2 regions of the Bacillus sp. SRL543 genome follow, and region 1 is predicted to be linked to the other one. Evidence: riboswitches for the same ligand, from Rfam matches in the RefSeq annotation. Region 1 holds a riboswitch; the other holds the start of a gene.

The links. Region 1 has a riboswitch for S-adenosylmethionine ahead of AC4E8B_RS21150 (methionine ABC transporter ATP-binding protein). Riboswitches for the same ligand answer to the same signal wherever they lie in the genome.
Region 2: linked by a shared signal. The riboswitch ahead of AC4E8B_RS10905 (LLM class flavin-dependent oxidoreductase) and the one ahead of AC4E8B_RS21150 (methionine ABC transporter ATP-binding protein) in region 1 are both predicted to bind S-adenosylmethionine.

What each region holds. Positions count from the first base shown of each region.
Region 1 is NZ_OZ481794.1:4,134,028-4,138,239, forward strand. Features, by position in the region: gene AC4E8B_RS21140 (MetQ/NlpA family ABC transporter substrate-binding protein) at 1-255, opposite strand, end outside; gene AC4E8B_RS21145 (methionine ABC transporter permease) at 272-922, opposite strand; gene AC4E8B_RS21150 (methionine ABC transporter ATP-binding protein) at 912-1,943, opposite strand; SAM riboswitch class I at 2,181-2,283, opposite strand; SAM riboswitch class I at 2,412-2,511, opposite strand; gene AC4E8B_RS21155 (PAS domain S-box protein) at 2,840-4,212, shown strand, end outside.
Region 2 is NZ_OZ481794.1:2,167,639-2,171,850, forward strand. Features, by position in the region: gene AC4E8B_RS10900 (helicase C-terminal domain-containing protein) at 1-1,647, shown strand, start outside; SAM riboswitch class I at 1,749-1,855, shown strand; gene AC4E8B_RS10905 (LLM class flavin-dependent oxidoreductase) at 1,937-2,983, shown strand; gene AC4E8B_RS10910 (ATP-grasp domain-containing protein) at 2,998-3,963, shown strand; gene AC4E8B_RS10915 (YczE/YyaS/YitT family protein) at 4,084-4,212, opposite strand, start outside.

The DNA of each region.
Region 1 (4,212 bases):
CTGGAAGGCATTCGCATCAAGCTCTCCCTCTGCAAGGGCGATGTTTGGCTGGACATAATCCGAGAAGCGGACGATTTCCACCTTGATTCCTTCTTTTTCAGCTTTCTTGGCTACGAAATCCCAGATGCGGTTGTCTGACCCGCTGACACCGATTTTCACTTCTTTTTCTTTTTCCTTGCCGCTTGTTGATGATGAACAGGCTGCGCTGAAAACCGCCAGCGCCAGAATGATTGCCGTTAATAATAATTTTTTCATGGATGTTTCCTCCTAGTTATCGTCTTCTGATTCTTTTAGATAAAATATTGCCGAAGCTCTGCAGCCCCTGGACCATGATGACCAGGATGGCGACTGTGATGATCATGACCGTTGTGTCGAAGCGCTGATAGCCGTAAGTAATGGCCAAATCGCCAAGACCGCCGCCGCCGACAGCCCCTGCCATGGCGGATGCGCCGACAAGTCCGACGGTCGCGATGGTCAGTGCGAGGACCAGTGAACTGAGCGCTTCCGGTACGAGAAATTTAAAGATGATCTGCCCGGGTGTCGCCCCCATCGCTTCCGCTGCCTCTATGACACCCGGGTCAACTTCGAGGAGCGAGTTCTCAATCAATCTTGCAATATACGGGCCGGCATAGAATACGAGCGGTACGACAGCCGCTGCCGTCCCGATTGAGGTTCCTACCAGCAGCCGCGTCACCGGAATGATTGCAACCATCAGGATGATGAATGGGACCGAGCGGAATATATTGATGATTCCATTCAATACGTTGAAAATGGGCAGATTCTCCAGCAGATGGCCTTTTCTCGTGATGACCAGCAGGATTCCGAGCGGCAATCCCAGGATGGTGGAAAAAAGGAGCGAGAAGGCCACCATTTGAATGGTTTCAATAAGTGCTTCTATGATTTGCGTGTGATCAACTAGCATGTGCTTTCACTTCCTTGATTGAGACTTTTTCCTGATGAATGTACATAAGGGCGCGCTGCACTTCCTGGTCGGTTCCCTGGAATTCGACAACAAGGTTCCCAAACGGGATGCCTTGAAGCTCGGTTATATTTCCGAACAGCACGTTTATATCAATATCGAATTTCTTGGCAAGCTTGGAGAGCAGCGGCTGGCCGGCTGACTGGCCGACAAAATTGATCCGGAAAATTCTTTCCTTGCCATTGTTTCTTTCTACAAGCTGCTTGACGGAATCCGGGATTGAATCATTCATGACAGAACTGACAAAGTTCTGGGCTGTCTGTGTTTTTGGTGCCGAGAATACATCGAACACCGAGCCTTCCTCAATGATTTTTCCTGCCTCGATCACCGCCACCCTGTCGCAGATTTCCCTGATGACCGTCATTTCATGGGTAATGATCAGGATGGTGATATTGTATTCCGCATTGATTTTTTTCAATAGCTGCAAAATGCTGCTTGTTGTCTGCGGATCAAGGGCCGAGGTCGCTTCATCGCACAGCAGGATTGAAGGCTGTGTAGCAAGTGCTCTTGCAATCCCGACTCTCTGCTTTTGGCCGCCTGAAAGCTGATCAGGATAATTATCAGCTTTATCGGCAAGTCCCACGAACTCAAGAAGTTCAGCTACCCGTTTGCGTACCTGCTCTTTAGGGAGCTTTGCCAGGGTAAGCGGCATGGCTACATTGGCAAACACCGTCTTCGAGTTCAGCAGATTGAAGTGCTGAAAAACCATGCCGATATTGCGCTTTACCTCTCTTACCTCTTTTGGCGAAAGCGATGTAAGATCATGGCCATCGACGATCACCTTGCCTGAGGTCGGCCTTTCGAGCAGATTCACACAGCGGATCAGCGAGCTTTTCCCCGCTCCGCTGAAGCCGATTACACCAAAGATTTCTCCTTTGTCGATTGCAAGATCTATCCCATTCAGTGCTGCAACCTGCTGGCCTCCGCTTTCATACACTTTCTTGAGATCCTGGAATTCTATCATGTTTGTTTCTCCCTCCGTATCAAATAAGAAATGCGCAAGCGCCTTGGTCACCCCCGACAAGCACAAGACAGGCCTCCCGGAAAGGCGTTCTTTGCCTTTTTGGGAGGAGTGGCTTGTGACCTCGAGGGGGTAGGCGCTGGAGCTAGACAGTAATCAAAGTTGAAAAAATATACTTTCTTAACATTAAAAAACCCTCTCCTGAGAACAGAAGAGGGCATGCATCATCAGCATTGTCTCTTCTTATCTCCCAGGCTCACACCTGCTGGAATTGGCACAGTACTCATAAGAGTCCGCTGCCGAGGCTTCATAGGGCCAGTCCCTCTGCCTCTCTGGATAAGAAATTATGGTTTTCCTATATAATTAATTGGATTTAATACAATAGCTATGCAGCACCCCGCACTTTTATTCCTGAAAAACAAGAAAGCCCTCTTCAAGAAGAAGAGGGCAGAATAATAAGCGTCAGTCCTCTTCTTATCTTTCAGGCAATCTGCCTGCTGGAATTGGCACGGTTCATCAGTCCGCTGCCGAGGTGTCATAGGGCCAGTCCCTCTACCTCTCTGGATAAGAAGCTATCGTATTAAGTTTGTTTGCTTAATTAATTGTTTTTTACTTTACACGCGTTTCAAAGTTCTGTCAAACCCTTTTTTCAGATATGTGGTTAAAAATTTTTATCCACAAATCCTGAAAGCCCTTACTTACTTTTTTGGATTTTCGGAAAAAATGTCCTCCTCCCGCTGTGGATAAAGCAGGTTTTCCACATTTTCCTATCCAGTTATCAACATTTCCCCCAGTCTCCATACAAGAAGAGGGAGTTTACTCCTATATTTCTGCCAGCTTGTCTAATGTATAATAGTGGAAAAGAGCAAAATGAACTGCATTCCGGGAGGGAGAACGGTTTGATTGCAACAAACAGAGACTATCAATCTGAATTATTTGTGGACAAAGTTGAAGCAAAAAATCTCGAACTGGCTCTGAAGCATTCGGCAGACCTGATTTCACGGCATACGAAAGAGGGCATTTTCTTATATGTGTCCCCATCCTGCAGCACCCTTTTGGGCTACACGCAGGAAGAGCTTTACAAAGACTGCATTCTTGCCTACTGCCACCCCGAAGACAAAGATATCCTCACAAAAGAATTCCGCGGGCTATCCCCGGGCAGCAGCTCACGTATTTCGTTCCGGTTCCGCCGCAAGGAAGGCGACTATATCTGGCTTGAGACCAGTATCAGCACACTCGGCGACAGCCAGGAAGCCATGTGCATTTCCAGGGATATGACCGAACGTGTCAATATGGAAGAGGAAAACATGGAAACACAGGAAAAATACCGCTTCCTGGTCGAATACAGCCGGGATACTATTGGCATGACAACCGAGAAAGGTATATGGACCTATATGAATGATGAAGGCAAGAAAGTGTTTGGCTTCACTTCAAGCAAGGAAATCATCGGCGCCTCTTTGTATGACTATATATCAGCTTCTGACCATGGCTATTTGAAGGATTTTTACCAGGCGAACCAGACCGTCAGCTTTGAATTGAACCTCATCAGGAGTGACGGGAACACCCGAAAGGCCGCCATCCAGCTGATTCCCACTGTTTTTAAGAACCGAAAACTGTTCCAGATCATCATCAAGGACGTGACCGGCCAGAAAAAGACCGAAGAAAAGCTCCATAATGCAGAAAAGCTCTCTGTCGTCGGGCAGCTTGCCGCAGGAATCGCCCATGAAATCAGAAACCCGCTTACCGCAATCAAAGGCTTTACCCAGCTTCTTACTGAGCGGAAAACAGAAAAATATGCGGATGTCATCCTTTCCGAGCTCGAACGGATAGAAGAAATCGTCAATGATCTCCTTGTTCTCGCCAAGCCAGTCGTGACAGAGGTTCAGGAAACCAATCTGGTCAATATCGTTAAAAGCGTCGTCACCCTTTTAAACACACAGGCGCTCATTTATAACATCATGATCGATGTGAAATACTCCCTATCTGAAATCAGTGTCCGCTGTGAGATTGATAAAATCAAGCAGGTGCTCATCAATGTTATCAAAAATTCGATTGAAGCCATGCCCCATGGCGGAAAGATCAGCATTGAAGTCAGGCATGACAACAGCTTTGCGATGATCAGCGTGAAGGATGAAGGGATCGGCATCCCCGAAGAAAGGCTGCCGAAGCTCGGTGAACCGTTCTACAGTACGAAGGAAAAGGGGACTGGCCTCGGGCTTATGATCTGCAACCGGATCATCAAAAGCCACGGAGGCAACATATATATTACAAG
Region 2 (4,212 bases), 2.0 Mb from region 1:
GCGCCGACCGGGACAGGAAAGACTATTTCAACAGCTTTTCCCGCCATCAAGGCGATGGGAGAGGGGCTGCTGTCCAGGCTGGTGTATCTTACGGCCAAAACAATTACAAGGCAGGCCGCCGAAGAAGCTTTTTCATTGATGCAGCAAAAAGGCCTTCATATGCATATAGTGACTATAACGGCCAAGGACAAGATATGCTTTCAGGAGCAGGCAGTCTGTCAGAGGGAACATTGTCCGTTCGCTGACGGTTTTTATGACCGCCTCAATGAAGCTGTCCTTGATATCTTCTCCCATGAATCCATTATCGACCGGACTGTTATTGAAAAATATGCCATGAAGCACACAGTTTGCCCGTTTGAATTTTCCCTGGAGCTTGCGTATGCGGCAGACGCGGTCATTTGCGACTACAATTACATTTTTGATCCCCGGGTATCCCTGAAAAGGCTTCATACAGAAGGCAAGAAAAAAACTGCCCTTCTGATTGATGAGGCGCATAATCTGGTGGACCGGGCGAGGGATATGTTTTCGGCGGAGCTGGGGAAGCAGAATTTCCTTCAGCTGAAAAGGGCTTACAAAAACACAGCCCCGCAGCTGTATTCCGCAGCAAAAAGGATGAACGATGTTTTCATCATTTTCAATAAAGAATTGAAGGAGAGCAGCCATCGTATCCATAAAGAGCTGCCGGAAAGTCTCCTCGAACAGCTTGAGGAATTCGCCTCTTGCGCAGAAAAGGAGCTGATAAGCGGCCCGGGGAGCGAGGGGCAGGAGCTGCTGCTTGATACCTATTTTTCTGTACAGGCTTTCCTGAGGATATCGAGACTGGCAGATGAGCGTTTTGTCATTTATACAGAAAAGTCAGGAAAAGATGTTGTACTCAAGCTGTTTTGTTTAGATCCCTCCGATCTTGTCCAAAAAATGGGCAAGGGATTCCGCAGCAAACTCTTTTTTTCGGCTACCTTCCAGCCCTTCGATTACTTTAAGAGCATGCTCGGCTGGAATGAGGATCATTATTCCCTGTCACTTCCTTCCCCTTTCCCAAAAGAAAATGCAGAAGTCCTTGCTTTGCCGCTTAGCACGAGATATAAGGACAGAAGCGCAACAGGGGCAGCTTTAGCCAGGTCGGTGGAAAAGCTGGCAGCTGAACGGCCCGGGAATTACTTAATCTTTTTTCCCTCATATCAATATATGAGGGAAATCCATGAGCAAATGAAAGGTACCTCCTCTTTGAAGATGATGGTCCAGGAGCAGGGGATGGCAGAGGAAGAAAGAGAAGAGTTTCTGTCTTCCTTCCATGAAAATCCTGCTGAAAGCCTTCTTGGGTTCGCTGTGCTGGGCGGAATTTTCTCGGAAGGGATCAATTTGAAGGGAAGCAGGCTTGGCGGGGTCATCATTGTTGGTGTGGGGCTTCCGCAGCTGAGCCTTGAGCGTAATCTGATCAAAGATTATTTTCAATCTGAAGGAAAGAACGGCTATGATTATGCGTATACTTTTCCGGGAGCCAATAAAGCAGCCCAGGCTGGCGGTCGCCTCATCCGTTCTGAGGAAGACACAGGAACCATCCTGCTGATTGATGACCGTTTTCTTCAAAGACGATATGAAAAATTGCTTCCAGCAGAATGGTTTCCGCTAAAAAGGCTCACGCGATAAATAAGGCGAGCAGGCAAAAAAACATTTTTTAAAATAGTTAGACTAGTCAGTTGACAGAAAGCCGACCTTTGTTGTAGGATTACTATGAAATCAATTGAATATTCTTATCGAGAGTGGTGGAGGGACTGGCCCTGTGATACCCGGCAGCCGCTGACTTAGTCAGAATGGTGCTAAATCCAGCAAAGCGCAATGCTTTGGCAGATAAGATAGAGGCATACCAAACTTCTTCTTATCGGGGAAGTTTTTTTTATTGCTGACAACAAGGTGCAAGTGAGAGGAGAAGAGACAGATGAAATACGGATTTTGGCTGCCGATCTTTGGCGGCTGGCTGCGCAATGTAGAAGATGAGAATATGCCCCCGACCTTCAGCTATGCGAAAGAAGTCATCCAGGCAGCAGAGAAGTGGGGATATGATACCACATTAATAGCAGAACTTTACTTGAATGATATAAAAGGCCCGGAGCAGGATTCGCTTGAAGCATGGTCTACAGCGGCCGCTCTTGCTGCGGTCACTGAGAAAATAGAAATCATGACGGCTGTCCGCCCCGGCTTCCATAATCCTGCCGTGACGGCAAAGATGGCGAGCAACATCGACCATATCAGCAATGGCCGCTTCACCTTGAACGTTGTATCGGCATGGTGGGAGGAAGAGTCGCGCCAGTACGCTGGCATTTTCACTGAACATGATGAGCGGTATGATCGGACAGAAGAGTTCGTCAAGGTAATGAAAGGTTTATGGGAAGAAGAGACCTTCAATTTTGACGGCAAATATTATTCTATTAAAAATGCCCATTTGTCCCCTAAACCAGTGCAAAGGCCGAATCCGATCCTATATGCAGGCGGGGAGAGCCCGCGCGGCAAGGAAACGATTGTCAATCACTGCGACGCCTATGTGATGCACGGCGGCACAGTTGAGGAAGTCAAAACCAAAATTGACGACATGAAAGCACGCAGGCAAGAAAGCGGGAACGAGCCGTTTAAATCATTTGGCATGGCAGCCTACATCGTATGCCGTGACACAGAAGAAGAAGCGCAGGAAGAGCTCGCCCGCATCACCAATGTAAAAGAATCAAGCGGCTATGCCGGCTATAATGATTTTGTCGGCAAATCACAGCTCGAGCAGCAGGTAAAACTCTACGATTATTCCGTTTCCAACCGCGGCCTCAGGCCAAATCTGATTGGCACGCCTGAACAGATTGCAGAACAGATTATTGCCTATGAAGAGGCCGGCGTCGATCTGCTGCTTCTTCAGTTCTCTCCACAGCTGGAGGAAATGCAGAGATTCTCGGAAAAAGTCATGCCTCTGGTGGAAGCCAAAAGGAAAATCTTAAAGTAAAAGAGGGAGAACATATGAGCAAAATACACATCATACACGAAAACAGCGAGTGGACTGCACATTTGACCAAAAGACTGGAAGAGCTGGAGCTTCCATACGAGGAATGGTTTTTAAATGAAGGGATTGTTGATCTTACCGGTGTGCCTCCGGAAGGTATTTTCTACAGCAGGATGAGCGCATCTTCCCACACAAGGGGGAACCGCTTTGCGCCGGAGCTGACGGAATCTGTTCTGTCATGGCTTGAGCAGCATGGCCGCACAGTCTTCAATGGCAGCCGTGCTTTAAGGCTCGAGGTCAGCAAAGTCAATCAGTATACAGCACTGAATGCTGCCGGCATCAGCACTCCTAAGACAATAGCAGCAGTCGGAAAAAATCAGATTCTTGAAGCCGCTGTAAAGCTTGACTGTGCTCCGTTCATCACGAAGCATAATCGCGCAGGCAAAGGGCTTGGCGTTCAGCTGTTCCATTCGCTGGATGCATTAAGGGAATATGTCGAAGGGCCGAATTTTGAAGAGCCTGTCGATGGCATCACACTGATCCAGGAATATATTGAATCGCCAGAATCATATATTACCAGATGTGAGTTCGTGGGCGGAAAATTCGTCTATGCCGTCCAGGTGGATACATCAGAAGGCTTTGAACTTTGCCCGGCCGATGCCTGCCAAATTGGCGATCTGTTCTGCCCGGTTGGCGAAGAGGTGGAAGAGAAACCAAAGTTTAAGATCATTGAAGGCTTCAACGACCCTATTATTAAAAAATACGAAAGCTTCCTCAAGGAAAATGGCATTCAAATCGCCGGCATTGAATTCATTAAAAATGCCAATGGGGATATTTATACGTACGATGTCAACACAAACACAAACTATAATTCTGACGCAGAGGCAAAAGCAGGAAAATACGGCATGCTTGAAGCCGCCAAATTCCTAGGTGCCGAGCTAGAAAAAGAACAGGAGAAGGCAAGGGAATACAGCAGAGTGTGATAAATATAGAAGAAGGCCGCTCATTGGGAGCGGCCTTTTTTGATAGTGTGACTTCAATTCCGGATGAATGGAGCAAATATAATTTGTTAAAAAACTGTATGATAGTTCAATCCATTTATTTTACACAGCAGCCTTTTTAAACCCATTTGCCATTATGGTTTCCAGTTTAGGATGGAAATACTGAACCACAAGGCCGAGTGTCAGTGTGACCAGGATGGTTCCAGGGCCGATCGCTCCATGGAAAAGAAA